Linked DNA regions of Cohnella herbarum. The protein of the gene in region 1 interacts with the protein of each later gene in a pairwise test. Links are inferred from orthologs where the notes say so. Each region holds a gene or a part of one and is shown in the gene's direction. Other genes may lie near its edges.

What was found. Proteins that work in one complex are often made in the same cells at the same time.
Region 2: the proteins of mntR (region 1) and HH215_RS26020 interact in binary tests that used the Escherichia coli proteins (3 or more experiments, as listed by UniProt). The link is inferred for Cohnella herbarum from one-to-one orthologs.

The regions. Positions count from the first base shown.
Region 1 is NZ_CP051680.1:776,669-784,255, forward strand. What follows is about bases 2,906-5,782. They hold mntR (transcriptional regulator MntR), read left to right. Parts: upstream 2,906-4,071; coding sequence 4,072-4,494; downstream 4,495-5,782. Other genes in these bases: splB (spore photoproduct lyase), read right to left, coding at 2,906-3,920; HH215_RS03135 (patatin-like phospholipase family protein), read left to right, coding at 4,665-5,627. Also shown: HH215_RS03105 (metal ABC transporter solute-binding protein, Zn/Mn family), read left to right, coding at 1-441; HH215_RS03110 (metal ABC transporter ATP-binding protein), read left to right, coding at 539-1,309; HH215_RS03115 (metal ABC transporter permease), read left to right, coding at 1,316-2,119; HH215_RS03120 (cytochrome c biogenesis CcdA family protein), read left to right, coding at 2,139-2,846; more of splB, read right to left, coding at 2,850-2,905; HH215_RS03140 (hypothetical protein), read left to right, coding at 5,804-6,109; HH215_RS36945 (WYL domain-containing protein), read left to right, coding at 6,097-6,255; HH215_RS03145 (DUF1801 domain-containing protein), read left to right, coding at 6,310-6,729; HH215_RS03150 (hypothetical protein), read right to left, coding at 6,791-7,102; HH215_RS03155 (DUF1385 domain-containing protein), read right to left, coding at 7,173-7,587.
Region 2 is NZ_CP051680.1:6,087,945-6,095,586, forward strand. What follows is about bases 1,397-4,328. They hold HH215_RS26020 (methionine ABC transporter ATP-binding protein), read left to right. Parts: upstream 1,397-2,315; coding sequence 2,316-3,341; downstream 3,342-4,328. Other genes in these bases: HH215_RS26015 (LLM class flavin-dependent oxidoreductase), read right to left, coding at 1,397-1,973; HH215_RS26025 (methionine ABC transporter permease), read left to right, coding at 3,331-3,993; HH215_RS26030 (MetQ/NlpA family ABC transporter substrate-binding protein), read left to right, coding at 4,047-4,328. Also shown: HH215_RS26010 (M20 family metallopeptidase), read right to left, coding at 1-424; more of HH215_RS26015, read right to left, coding at 588-1,396; more of HH215_RS26030, read left to right, coding at 4,329-5,024; HH215_RS26035 (acyl-CoA dehydrogenase family protein), read left to right, coding at 5,190-6,422; HH215_RS26040 (SfnB family sulfur acquisition oxidoreductase), read left to right, coding at 6,481-7,642. UniProt on the Escherichia coli protein: Part of the ABC transporter complex MetNIQ involved in methionine import. Responsible for energy coupling to the transport system. It has also been shown to be involved in formyl-L-methionine transport.

The DNA.
Region 1 (7,587 bases):
GACCCTGCCAACGAAGCGGAATACGAGCTGCGTTATGCGGATTTAGAGCAGCGCATCAAGCAACTGGACGACAAGTATACTCGGGAGCTTTCCGGATACAAGCGGCGCGATATCGTAGTATCCCATCAAGCTTTCGGCTACTTGGCCCGCGACTACGACTTGAATCAGATCGCGATCATGGGCCTCTCGCCGGAAGCGGAGCCGAGATCGCAGGATCTGCTTGCGATTGCCCGATACGTGAAGGAGCACGAAATTCCGTATATTTTCTTCGAGGAGCTTGTCTCCGAACAGTTGGCCAACACGTTGGCGAGCGAAGCCAAAGTCGATACGCTCGTGCTTAATCCTTTGGAAGGGTTAACTCCCGAACAACAAAAAGCCGGGGAAAACTACTTCACCCTCAGCGAACGAAACCTGCAAAACTTGCAGAAGGCTCTTCAGTAATCTAACATAGAAGAGATATGAGGCGGGCGGAAGCACGCATAGAAGCAAGTATATCATCATGCACGAACGCGATAAAAAGAGAAGGGGAGGGCCCTCCATGAACACGAGCGCGGATTTGCAACAGGCGGGATGCCATCAGGAGATCATCCGGCTGGACGGAGTGTCTTTCTCCTTCGACTCCCAAGTCATCCTGTCGGATGTTTCCTTTAAGATCATGGAACGGGATTTCGTCGGTTTAATCGGATCCAACGGAGCCGGGAAGACGACGCTGCTGAGGATGATCGTAGGATTAACGCGTCCTCAGAGCGGCAGTATTTCTTTGTTCGGGACTCCGGCGGAACGGTTTAAAGATTGGAACCTGATCGGTTACGTTCCGCAAAGAAACCATTTCAACCCGTTATTTCCCGCGACGGTCAGGGAAGTCGTTATATCCGGATTGTACGGCCGCAAGAAGCTGTTCCGGAGAATATCGAGCGAAGATGCCGGCCGATGCGAGGACGCCTTGGGAGCGTTGAAAATCCAAGACCTCGCCGATAAGAGAATCGGAGCGCTATCTGGCGGCCAGCAACAACGCGTCTTTCTTGCTCGTGCGCTGATCAATAATCCTAAGCTCCTTATTTTGGACGAGCCTTTGTCGGGAATCGATATCGAGACGCAGACGAACTTTTTTCACATGATCAAACACATGCACCAACGGCACAACATTACGTTCTTGATGGTTTCCCACGACATGGATATGGTACGTTCTTATTTGGGACAGGAGCCGAAAGAAAGAAGCGGCAAGCTGTCGTTCTACGTCCGTCATTCTCACGATCTGGAAAATTGCGAAGGCACGGATTTGCTGCACTCCCTGCGGAAAGAAGGTTAGACAAGCTTGGATATTTTGACGGCTGAATTTTTTCAGAGGGCTTTGATCGGGGGCGCTCTGATCGCGGTGACGGCTCCGCTCATGGGGCTGTTTCTCGTGTTGAGAAGGTTGGCGATGATCGGAGATACGCTCGCTCACGTCAGCATCGCCGGGGTCGCGCTCGGATTTTTGATTGAAGTGTACCCTGTGGCGGTCGGGTTAGTGTTCGCGATATTGGCGTCGTTCGCCATAGAAATGCTGCGCCGCATGTATCGAACTTATGCCGAATTATCGATCGCGATTATTATGTCCGGAGGAATCGCCTTAGCTTCGTTGCTGTTTACGATGGGAAAGGGCTTTAATTTAGATGTAACCTCGTATATGTTCGGCAGTATTTATACGCTTGACCGTACGGATTTATTGGTTATCGCCGCCGTAACCGTCATTGTTCTCACAATGGTGCTTATACATAAGAAAGAGCTTTTCCTACTCACCTTTGACGAGGATGCGGCGGCGGTTAGCGGGTTGCCGGTCAAATATTTCAACATTATGCTGAGTATTTTGACGGCGCTAGTGATCAGCGCTTCGATCAAGATCGTCGGCGCATTGCTAGTCTCCGCGCTACTGACGATTCCGGCTGCTTGCAGCCTTGCGTTGTCGCGCAGTTTCAAGTCGGCGATCATTCTGGTCGTCATCATCGGCGAGCTCGCCGTACTGGCGGGCTTATGGTTCGCCGGCGTTTGGAATTTAGCTCCGGGAGGCACGATCGTGCTTCTGTTGATCGGCATTCTGGCGGTATCGATCATGACGAAACGTATTATTCGGGCTTAGCCCGTAGGAGGACATCGATTTGGCAGACGTTAACGTGGGAATCGCCTTCGCTGCAGGGCTCGCTTCCTTCATCTCCCCTTGCTGCTTGCCGCTCTATCCTGCTTATCTTTCTTATATTACCGGCGTATCCGTTAATCAGATCAAGACCGATACAAGCCGCAGCATGCGGTTTAAGACGATGAGCCATACTTTTTTCTTTATTCTCGGATTTTCGGTCGTCTTTTTCGCGCTTGCCTATGGGGCCAACGTGTTCGCCGACGTCTTCCGCGACTATCAGGATACGATCCGCAAAATATCGGCAATCTTCATCGTACTGATGGGACTTTTTCTAATGGGGATATTCCAACCGCATCTTCTCATGAAGGAGCGTAAGCTGAATATGAAATGGAGACCGGCCGGTTACTTGGGCTCCTTCGTATTCGGAATAGGCTTCTCGGCGGGGTGGTCCCCTTGCGTTGGCCCGATTCTAGGCTCTATCCTATTGCTGGCTGCCAGTAATCCCGGTACTTGGGCGGGACTCACGACCGCGTATTCGTTAGGATTTGCGCTTCCGTTCTTCGTGCTTGCCTTCTTCCTGGGCTCGACGAGATGGATTTTGAAATATTCCAGCCTGCTGATGAAGATCGGCGGAGCGATCATGATCTTGATGGGTATTCTTCTCTTTACCGATAAGATGACTTCGATCACGATTTATTTGCAATCCATTACGCCGGCTTGGCTCGGTTAATCATTAGGTGAAGTATTCGAGCTTCGCGTTCGGAAAATGTTCGAAAATGCGCTCCGTGATGAATTCGCGGAGCGCTTCCGCTTGTTCGTCGGGATAGACGTATTTGTGCTGTCCCCAGCGGCCCCATTTTTTCTTCCGCTTCGCTTCGTCCATTTCGAGCTTCGTTTTCGGATATCTTTTTTCGATTATCGTTTTGGCCGTCTTCGTAAACCGATGCTGAATGAGCTCGAACGTTAAATCGCGCGTTGCATCGGGAGGGAGTGCTTGCGATAGTTTCTCCAACAGCTCCGCGTAACCTTCCTCCCAGCCGTCGTACCAGATGATGGGGGCGATGATGAAGCCTAAAGGATATCCTGCCCGGCCGATCTTGCCAGCGGCTTCGATTCTCTCGTGAAAGCGGGACGTAGCGGGCTCGAAGTTGCGAATGACGTAATCGGCGTTAACGCTGAAGCGAATGCGGGTATTGCCATTATGCTTAAGCGGAAGCAGCGAATCCACATGATGGAATTTCGTCACGAAGCGAAGACGGCCGAGCGGCTGGTCTGCCATGAACGTGATCGCGTCGGCTAAGGAGCCCGTGAGATGCTCGAGACCGATAGGATCCGACGTACAAGCGGCTTCGAATCGCGTGATTTCGGGCGAACGTTCCTCGATGTATTTTTTGGTCGCATCAAGGATATCGTCCATATTGACGTATACTCGAATGTACGGCTTGGCTCCCAGCGTCGTTTGTAAATAGCAATAATGGCAATGTCCCATGCACCCGGTCGCGAGCGGCATCGCATATTCCGCGGACGGCTTGGATGTGTCGAATTTTAAGGTTTTCCTAATTCCGACGACAAGGGTGCGTTTGGAAATTTTATATTGTTCAAGCTCCGAATCTCCCGGCAAATTCGTAATCCGGTTGTGCGAGGTCGTCATTCGGTACGGGAGCCCTCGTTCCTTGACCCAATCGAGAATGCGCCGGCCTTTCGGGTAGTCCAGAGCAGACGGCTCGAAGTAAACAAGCTCTGGTACGAATAAGGCGGTTTCTTTCCCGGCGCGAGTCGGCAATTCAATTGGAGTTTTGCTCATCAGGTTTTGCCTCCTTAGGATGATTGGCTGCTTAGTCCGCATTGTTCAAACTATTATGCGATATCGGGTCGTCTCCGATTCTTTTCGACAGTTCGGACTTGCTCAGCCCCTATGGCTCAGTGTATGATATTGGAGGAAAGGGGGACTTGCGTTGCCAACCCCAAGCATGGAAGATTATTTGGAACGGATCTATCGGTTGATTGAAGAGAAAGGGTACGCCCGGGTCTCAGATATCGCCGAGGGGCTGGAAGTGCATCCTTCATCGGTCACGAAAATGATCCAGAAGTTGGATAAGGACAGCTATTTAATTTACGAAAAATACAGAGGCCTTGTCTTAACGAACAAAGGGAAGAAGATGGGAAAACGGCTCGTAGACCGTCATCTGCTTCTGGAGAACTTCCTGCAGATCATCGGAGTCCAGGAAGATAAGATTTACGGCGACGTTGAAGGAATCGAACATCATCTAAGCTGGGATTCCATAACGTGCATCGAAACGTTAGTCGAATATTTCAATCGGGATCCTTCCCGCGGCGAAGAATTAAGCAAATTACGCGCCGAGCTGGATAACGACTGAGTCGCAAAGTACATAGCTACAATGCCAAAGCTGCTTTCCTGCGGATGTTCCGCGGGATAAGCGGCTTTTTTAATTGTGTTAGAGTGAAAATTCGGCGCATATGGATTTAATCGAGAGCGAATGGAAGCGAAGTGGGCGCGGGCAAGAAGCACGGCGGGAGGAGATTGTCCATGCAGACGACTCCGGTTAATGCGGTGTTCGAGGGCGGAGGCGTGAAAGGGATATCGCTTACAGGCGCTGTATATGCGGCGGAAAAGTGCGGCGTTATTTTTAATCGGGTCGCTGGCACTTCCTCGGGAAGCATAATCGCTGCATTGATCGCAGCCGGGTATCGAGCGGAAGAGATGAAGGAAATTATCGAGAAGAAGCCCTTCAAGACTTTGTTGCGACGGAATCCGATTTTCGATATCAAATTGATCGGGCCGGCCGTCAGGTTATGGCTGTGCAAAGGATTGTATTCGGGAGACGCAATAGAACAGTGGATCGCGAGCGTTCTAGCGGAGAAGGGAATTAAGACGTTCGGGGATTTGCCGAACGGCAAGTTAAGAATCGTCGCTTCGGATATTACGAACGGAAGATTGATCGTATTGCCTCAAGACATCGTTCATTATGGAATCGCTCCGGAATCGTTTCCGGTTGCGAAGGCCATACGAATGAGTACGAGCATACCTTATTTTTTCGATCCGGTTATCCTGAAGCAACCGGCTAAGGAACGCAAGAAAAATACGGTGCGTACGAAGTTTTCATACGTCGTTGACGGAGGGCTTCTTAGTAATTTTCCATTATGGTTGTTCGAGGACAATGTGCCGGCGGAGTCGCGCATCCCCGTCATCGGCTTTCAGATGGTCGGTCGCTCGGATACTCAACCTCACCCGATCTCGGGACCGGTGTCGATGTTCCAAGCGATGTTCGAAACGATGCTAAGCGCCCATGATGAACGGTACATCGAGAAGCATAATGCCATTCGCACGATCAAGATCCCGACTCTCGGGGTAAGCACGACTCAATTTAATCTGACCCCGCAAAAGAGCTTAGAGCTGTATCAATCCGGAATCGCGGCAGGGGAGAAGTTCTTCCGTAGCTGGGACCGCAAGCTTGGCACTCTCCGAGTATCGATATCGAAAAGTCCGTAAAAGAATTACATGATCCATCCAACTGACCGCACCAACCCTCAACGAAACCCTTCTTAGGATGGGTCTTTTTTTTATGTTAAAATGGTTTTGGTTTCGCACTGATCCATCGTGATGGAGGGTACATATTATGAAACTGGAAAGGCTCTTATCCCCAGGGAACGAACGGAGGCATCGGATTGGCGGATGGCTACCGCTTAGACAGCAATGTGCTGACCAATGATGAGCTCGCTGCCATCGTCACAGCCCTGCGCAGCATCTCCACCTCATACGAAAAAGATCAGCATCAGCAACTGATGGAGAAGATTCAAAGCGTAATCCCGCACGCATACTCCGAACAATTCCTGCATAAGACAAATCGCGTGCTGATCGACTTCTCGCCCTGGGCCGGCAACGAATGGCTTCAACCAAAACTACAGTTGCTCGAGGAATCGGTAGATAGCTGTCAAATAACGAGATTCAACTATACCAAATGCCGCAGGTGAAATGTCACACCGTATTGTCGAGCCCTCATACTCTCATTCTCAAGGGAAAGCAATGGTACCTGAAAGCCTACTGTCTGGAGAAAGAACAGTTCCGGCTGTTCAAAAGTGGACATGAGGAGATCAGCTCAAAGTTTTCGCCCCCATGACTTACCGACCGATTTATACTTAGATAAGAAAAAATAAGGGAAGGAATGATCTGTTTGCGGGCGATCGACAACACGAAGGTGGCAGCAGTATTCGACCATTACCCGGAACACATTCAGAAGAAATTGTTGTTTCTTCGCCAATTAATTCTGGATACTGCAGCAGAGACAACAGGCATTGATACAGTGGAAGAGACACTAAAATGGGGTGAACCTAGTTACATCGCAAAAAGGGGGAGTACAATCAGAATAGACTGGAAAAAGTCAACCCCACATCGATATGCAATGTATTTTAACTGCAATACGAAGCTGGTCGACACATTCAAGGAGCTTTATAGAGAAAAATTCAACTATGAAGGCAATCGGGCGATTGTGTTCGATGAAAACGAAGAAATACCAGTAGATGAATTAAAACAATGCATTTTATTGTCTCTCACTTACCATACCCGAAAACATCTTCCAATGCTGGGCATATGATTAATTAGAAAAAAACCGCCTCCGCGACAGGAATACACTCCTGCGTCGGAAGCGGTTTTTGTTAATGGTAGCGAGGCGGCTCGTCGTCTTTGTTTTTGCGTCCTTCAATGACGGTGAACGGCGATGAGCGCCGTTTGTCGGGTTTGGCGGCGGCTCGTCGTATATCTGGCCGTGCGCCGCGAACTGAAGTGCGGCCGCGATTCGGAATGCTCTTCCACCGGGATGGCGGAAACTTATACAGCAGGAATACGATGGCGACAAGGGTTAGAGGAATCAGCCAAGAATCGACGGAGCCTTGCAACAATCTTGAAGCCAAACCGATGGCCATGAATACGAGTACGACGGCAAACCAAGGTTGGATTCGGTTTCTCATACTCATCATCCTCCTCCTGTGAGACGAATTATGCAACGCGCCCCAAGCGAATCTTTATCGTGCGGTAAATCTAAGCTTGTTTGGCAAGAGCGATCGCCGGATTGATCTGACGATCCAATTCTCTCATACGGTTGAACGACGCGATCGATACGGCTACTTGATCGTCGTTCGGTTCTTTGGTCGTGAGCAGTTGAAGCCACAATCCCGGAGCTCCCAACCACTTCAGTACCGGTATATCCCGGAGAGCGTTCGTCCATCTCAACACTTCGTAGGATACGCCGAGAACGACCGGTAACAGAATAATGCGCTGAATGATTCTTTCGCCCATCGTGTCCCATGTGAAGAAAGAATAGATAATAACGCCGACGAGTACGGTGAAGATGATGAAGCTGCTACCGCATCTGTAGTGAAGTCGGCTGAATTTCTGGACGGCGTCGACGGTTAATTCTGAACCTGCTTCGTACGCGCTGATGACTTTATGCTCG
Region 2 (7,642 bases), 5.3 Mb from region 1 along the record:
TTGCGCTGCCGTTCGGACCGCCCTCCTCGGCGGGCGTTCCGAATACAAACACTTCACCGCCGGTTACGTCAATTACGCGTGAAAGCGCAATGGCGGCCGCTGTGCTTGTTGTGCCGATGATGTTATGGCCGCAAGCGTGTCCAAGACCGGGGAGAGCGTCGTATTCAGCGAGAAAACCGATTTTAGGTCCTTGTTTTGACGATGCTTTACGGGCAACAAACCCTGTTTCATGGCCGGCAACATCGCGGGTTACTTCGAAGCCCGCGTTCTGCAAAATGTCCGTTAATGTCTTAGAGGCGAAATATTCCTGATTGCCAATCTCCGGATTCGCATGGATACGATGGCTAGTGTCGATATAAAGTGATTTTGCGTCGTCGATGTGCTGTAAGATTTGGGTTTTCCATGTCTCTAGGGCAGTGCTCATCTAAACCGGCCTCCTTGAATTCATGCACTGAATAAAAAAAAGAACCCTATACGCAGCGAATTCGCTCGAATAAGATACCTTCAGTGGTCTGATGGGTAAAATGTATTAAAACCAAGTAATTACATGGGATATATGAGGATAATAACGGTTATTTGTGCTGCCGTCAACCGTCTTGCGAAATTCCCCTCCTAAGATTCGCGCCCGGGTGACCGGCCGGAAGCAAGCGTTGGCCTTCTCCGAACAGCTTTTCACGGAAGGTTCCCGGCTCGTACTCGGTTTTGTACACCCCTCGTTTCTGAAGCTCGGGCACGACCAGATCGACGAAATCGATCAAGCTGCCAGGAGTAATCATATGCGTCAAGTTAAACCCGTCGACACCCGCCGCCTCGAAATAACTTTGAATGCCGTCCGCCACTTCTTGCGGATTACCGACGATCGACATCTTGCGTCCGGGCCGTTCGAATCCGTTCAGCACCTCGCGAACGGTTAATTTCTTCGGATTGTCTTTCGTCAAGGATGCCGCTCTGGACTGTCCGTGTTCCGTGTGCTTGTATTCAAAAGAGGTGTCCAAATCGGAGTATTGGGAAAGATCGTATCCGGTAGATCCTCCGTATTGCGCCTTGGCCGCTTCCGAGCTCCACAGGCTCGCATACTCCTCGTACTTCGCCTCGGCCTCCTTGGTCGTTTCCGCTACGACAACGTTCAGGAACGTAAAAGCTTTAATGTGATCCGGATTGCGTCCGAAAGATTCCGCGCGGTTCTTAATATCCTGAATATATTGCTTGGTCTGTGCCGGTGTCGGTCCCCCGACGAATATGCATTCCGCATGACGAGCCGCGAAGTCGCTTCCGCGCGGGGAGCCTCCGGCTTGATAAATAACAGGAGTCCGCTGAAGCGAGGGCTCGCTGAGATGGGGGCCGGGAACCCGGTAATACTTGCCTGCATGATTGATCTCATGAACCTTGGCCGGATCCGTGAACATGCGATTCTCCACATCGTGGACGATCGCATGATCTTCCCAGCTTGCCTCCCATAGCTTATATACGACATCAAGAAATTCGTCCGCCATTTCGTAACGATCATCGTGCTTCATCATCTCCTGCAACCCGAAATTTCGAGCGGCGCTTGGCAGATAGGACGTCACCACATTCCAGGCCAACCGCCCTTTTGTTAAATGATCCAGCGTACTCATTCTTCGGGCGTGTGCGTATGGATGCTCATAGGTTGTACTGACGGTTAGGGCAAACGACAAGTGTTTCGTTGCCTGCGCCATGATGGGAATAGCGAAGGCCGGATCATTGAGCGGAACTTGCACGGCATCGCGGACGGCGGCATCTCTGCTCTGCCCGTAGATATCGTAAATCCCGACGACATCCGCCAAAAAAACAGCATCGAACTTGCCGCGCTCAAGCAGCTGAGCCAGCTCCGTCCAATAGTCCAAATCTTTGTACCGGGATGTTCGAACATTGAGCGGGTGTTTCCATAGCCCATGCGAGTTGTGCATTGCGCTTGTCATGTCAAATGCGTTCATACGGATTTGTTTACTCATATCGATTCCCCTCAATGTTGAAATTGACGATACTCTATCATTTTTCCTTTTTGGGTGTCAAGAGAGGTAAAGACGCTCGCTTTTGCCCGTGAAAAAAAGGATTGACAACATCGTCCGGTTAGACTTAAAGTTTATTCCTAGACAGGTGACTGAACACTCAGAACTGTATTCCACTTCCAAGTGGCTCTGTTTTTCGGAGCGGAGGAGGCCAGTTCTGTGGGCGAAACCTCTTCCGAACGCGGGGGAGGTTTCTTTTATTTTTTATATCCGACTATTTGCATCTGTTTTATGAGTTTAATCTACGCATTCATTTGGTTGCATGCAGCAAAGGAGAGATCATCATTGATCAAATTTGAATCCGTCGGCAAAACGTTCGGTTCCAAGAACAAACCTATCCGCGCTGTCGAAGATGTCTCCTTAACGGTTGCGAAAGGAGAAATCTACGGTGTAATCGGTTATAGCGGAGCCGGGAAAAGCACTCTTCTTCGGCTCGTGAATTTGTTGGAGCGGCCTACGGAAGGCAGAATTCTCGTTAACGATCGCGACGTTACCGAAATTTCATCCAAGGAGCTTCGTCATCTGCGCAGGCGAATCGGGATGATCTTTCAGACGTTTAATCTTTTTAACTCCCGAACCGTATTCGGCAATGTAGCTTATCCGTTAAAACTGGGGCGTTATCCAAAGCATCAGCTCAAGCAAAGAGTCGAAGAGCTGCTTCGATTTGTCGGATTGGAGGACAAAGCGGATCAATATCCGGAACAGTTGTCCGGAGGGCAAAAGCAGCGGGTTGGCATCGCGAGAGCGTTGGCGACATCGCCTGACATTCTGATCTGCGATGAGGCGACCTCATCCCTTGATCCGGAGACGACCCAAGAGATTCTCAAACTGCTTAAAAAAGTAAACGAGGAGTACAGCATTACCATTCTCTTAATCACTCACGAAATGCACGTCATTCGAAGCATATGCGATCGTGTCGCGGTTATGGAGCAGGGGAGAGTCATCGAGGAGGGGAACGTATTCGATATATTCGCCCATCCGCAAAAACTAACGACCCGGAACTTCATCGGTTCCGTTCAGAACGACAAGCTTTCCCCTAAGTTGCTGGAAACGTTAAGAAGAGACCACAAAGGACGATTGTTTCGAATCATTTTCAAAGACGACACGGCTAGCGAGCCGATCTTGTCGAAAGCTACGAGAAAACACGATGTCGATTTTAACATCGTTTATGGCAGCATCAATGAGCTGCAAGGCAAATTGTTCGGCAGCCTGATCGTAGAGTTTATCGCGGAGAACGGCAAAATCGACGAAGTGATCAGCGAACTGGGAAGGACAGTCGAGCTCGGGGAGGTTATCGATCATGAAAGTTGATTGGAATACATTCTGGCCGCGCGTAGTCGAGGCGACCGGCCAAACCATCACAATGGTGTCGATCACTCTTGTTATTTCGAGTTTGTTCGGTTTGCTCATCGGGCTTCTGCTGTTCGTTACGCGCAAAGGCAACATTTTGGAAAACCGATTTGTTTTTATGGTATTGAATTTGTTTATTAATATCATCCGTCCGATTCCATTCATTATTTTCCTGGTGACGATCAGTCCCGTAACGCGATTCGTAATCGGTACGACCATTGGAACATGGGCGGCTATCTTCCCGATGGCTATCGTGGCTTCATTCGTCATTGCCAGAGTGGTCGAGAATAACCTGGTTTCTATTGATCCGGGCATTATCGAAGCGGCCAAAGCGATGGGGGCCAATTCGTTCCAGATTATATTCGGCGTTCTTGTCCTTGAAGCGCTGGGACCCCTGATCCTTGGTTTAACGTTCATAACCGTTGCGCTTATTGATTTCTCGGCAATGGCAGGAACGGTTGGGGGAGGTGGTTTAGGCAACTTGTCGATGACATACGGCTATCAGCGCTTCGATGGCTCGGTTATGCTAGTCACCATCGTTATCCTTATTCTTCTTGTACAGATTGCTCAGTTCCTGGGAAACCGAATCTCGCGCAAGTTTTTACGCCGGTAACCCGTGATCTTGTTTTCCAAACTAAAAAATATACGAAATGGAGCTGTATCTCAATGAAAAAACAAGCATGGCTTAGCTTAGTACTTGTCCTCGCATTCTTGGCGGTTACCGCTTGCGGCAACAAAAATTCCGGAAATAGCAATCCAGCCGCGGCACCGGAGAGCTCGGCGCCGGCATCCTCCGCCGCCGCGGAATCGCCTTCCCCGTCACCGTCTCCCGAACCCTCCAAAGAACCGATCAAAGTCAAGATCGGCGTAACCGGATCGGACGGACCGCAATGGCCGTTGTTTAAGGAAAAAGCGAAAGCGGAACTGAATATCGATATCGAGTTGATCGAGTTTTCCGATTACACCTTGCCTAACTTGGCATTGGCGAATAAAGAAGTCGACATTAACTCGTTTCAGCATTTGGCTTTCTTGAGCCAATTTAACGTGGAGCATAAGCTGGACATCGTACCGATCGGCTCAACCGTTGTAGCGCCGCTCGGTCTGTATTCCCAAAAATACAAAGCGGTGACCGAGATTCCGGATGGCTCCGAGATCGCCGTTCCCGACGATCCGTCCAATCAAGGACGCGGGTTGCTCGTGCTTCAACAAGCAGGACTGATCAAGCTGAAGGATAACCCTGGTTTGTTCGCTACTCCCGACGACATTGTCGAGAACCCGCACAAAATCAAGATTGTTTCGGTCGTCGCCCAACAAACTCCTCGCGTACTGCCGGACGTTGCAGCTTCTATTATTAACGGGGGGATTGCGGGGCAGGCAGGACTGAAATTAGCGGATGCGATTTTCCATGATGATCCTGAAGCCGAATCGACAAGACCCTATATCAATGTCTTTGCCGTTCGTAAGGAAGACAAAGATAACGCTAGTTACCTTGAACTTGCCAAACTCTATCAGCAGCCGGATATCGCGGAAGCCGTATTGAAGGATACGAACGGAGCTAGCTTCGTTACGAACATTCCGGTCGATCAGCTTCAACAAACGTTAGATCAATTGATCGAGAATATTAAAGCGTCGAATGCGAAGTAATTGAAACATCTGCAACTGGATTGAAGGCAATTACGGAGCCATAATTCACGCCAATTCCGACTCTCCTGCGGCTGCTTACCGGTAATTCTGCCGGAGAGCAGTCGCTTAGAGTCTATTTATTTGAAGGCAAACCGTCGAGTTGTGAAATCAGCAAGGAGGAGCAGAATGGGACATACCAAAGGCGTATGGGGCAGCAGCCCTTCGGACAGCTACGAACGGCTTGCGGATCGATTTAGGCACACTTTTCATCGAATCCGGGAAGGCTCCGTTCAGAGAGAGTTAAACCGTAAACTGCTTTACGAAGAAATCGGATGGTTGAAGGATATCGGCTTCGGAGCCGTACGGATTCCGAAGGAAAAAGGCGGGTTCGGCGCTACGCTTCCCGAATTCTTCAACCTGCTGATCGAATTGGCGGAGGCGGATTCAAACCTGCCGCAGGCGTTGCGAATTCATTTCGGCTTCGTTGAGAGAATCTTGGGTTTGCCGGACGGCGGGCAGCGGGATAGATGGCTAAAGCGGTTGGCGGACGGGGCTCTCATTGGCAACGCCCAGACGGAGACAGGAGAGTCGATAGTGGGCAGCTACGCCACAACATTATCCACGAGAGAGGAGCGCTTGAAGCTAACCGGAGTGAAGTATTATTCGACGGGTACGATTTATGCCGATTGGATCGTCGTGGGAGCGACTAACGAAGAAGACGAAATCGTGACGGCGATCGTACCGGCGACGGCGGAAGGAGTCGACATTGCGGACGATTGGGCAGGATTCGGCCAGACGCTTACGGGCAGCGGTACGACGACGTTTTCGGATACGCCGGTAGACAAGGACGAAGTGCTGAGCCGCGAATCGTATCCGAAATACGGGACGGCATTCGTCCAGATGGTTCATCTCGCGACATTGGCGGGTATTGCCAGAGCGGCCGCGAGGGATGTCTCGGCGGCGGTTGCGGAGCGCCGGAGAACGTTCTCGCATGCGTCAGCGGCCCGTTCTGCCGAAGATCCGCAAGTGCTTCAGGTCGTTGGGCGAGTGCACAGCCAAGCGTATGCCGCGGGAGCGATTGTATTGAAGGCGGCAGAAGCCCTGCAGAGAGTATGCGACTTAGAAGAGACGGCCGGCGATACGGAGTATGAGGATAAGGTGAAAGACGAGGCCGATGTCGAAGTATCGCAAGCGCAGACTGTCGTTACTGGACTAACGCTGGAGGCCGTTTCCTCCATCTTCGACGCGCTCGGCGCCTCGGCCACCGCCCGTTCGAAGGGAATGGATCGCTATTGGCGCAACGCCCGGACGATCGCTTCGCACAATCCTCTAATCTACAAAGAGAGAATCGTGGGCGATTACACGGTGAATGGAACTCGGCCGTCCATCGGCTGGCAGACCGGAATTGCAAATAAATAACGCAAGCGATTCCTTCCGATACGAGGTATGTTTCGATCAACTAAAAAGGAGGGAAGGCATGTCGGTTAAGATAGAAGCTCAGACCGTGACGGAACCGGAAGTTGCAGACGCGATCGGTCTTGCCTACAAGCTTGGGGAATTGCCGCTCGATCTTCGGCGGAGAGGCATCCCGGCGATTCGATATGCCGGTGCCGAAGGAAACGGCGGCTTGAAGTTTAGAACCAACACTGCGACCGAATATACGCTTCAATTCGAAAGTCCAGTGCGGGCGCTGCGGCGTTTGTCCTCCGGGGAAGACATTCGCATCGTCGGAATTACGCTTCAGTATCGGCGCGAGGCGATTCTCGTGCGTTCGGAATCGCCTTTGAGGACTTTGGCAGACTTGAAGAATACGAAACTCGGGATCGCCTCTTGCGGCAACCCCGAGGATGCTATTCGCATTCGCGAAGCGGAAAAGAATCTTGATGTCGCGCTCGCGAGAACCGGGATCTCGTCGGAAAGGCCGAATTGGATAGAACTCCATCGTGAGGGAGCGGACGGTTTGCATGCCGGGAGGCGGGAATTGCAAGCTCTGCTGCTCGGAAAGGTGGAAGCCGTCTACGAAGGCAGAGCCCTCGCTGCGAAGACTCGTCGGTTGCTCGGCGTTCGGGAACTGGAGGATTACATTTCCTATAAACCCGCCGTGGCAGTGCTGACTGCTTCCGCTGGCTTGATTGCAGAACATCCCGAATGGGTTGAACGCACTCTGGCCCATATCTCCCTCGCATCCGATTGGGCTTCCGAGAACCGCGACGAAGTGAACAGATTCGCGGCCAAACAACTCGGATTGCCCGAAGACGCCGTGGAGTCGGTCTTTTCGGAGTGCCTATATGAGCAATTCGGTACAACCGTCACGAACGACAAGTGGAGTCATCTCGTCCGCCTCAAGAGGGAGCTGCAAGAGATCGGTTTGCTGAAACCGGATTTCTCTCTGGACGATGCGCTGGATCAGGCAACAACTCAGAGGGCACAATCGCTCATAGACGGCGGGCAGATCGAGATTCCCCAGAGCGAGCCAATCTCTCTATACGCGGAGAGCGATCTGGCGCGTTCGTTCTTTACGGATCGTCGACCGGCCCGGCTGCTTGCCGGGGACGAGGATGCGCTCGAGGCGGCACGAACGTTCGCGGCGGAGATCCGGCCGGGCGCTTCGGACCGGGATCGTCGGCGTAAGTTGCCGC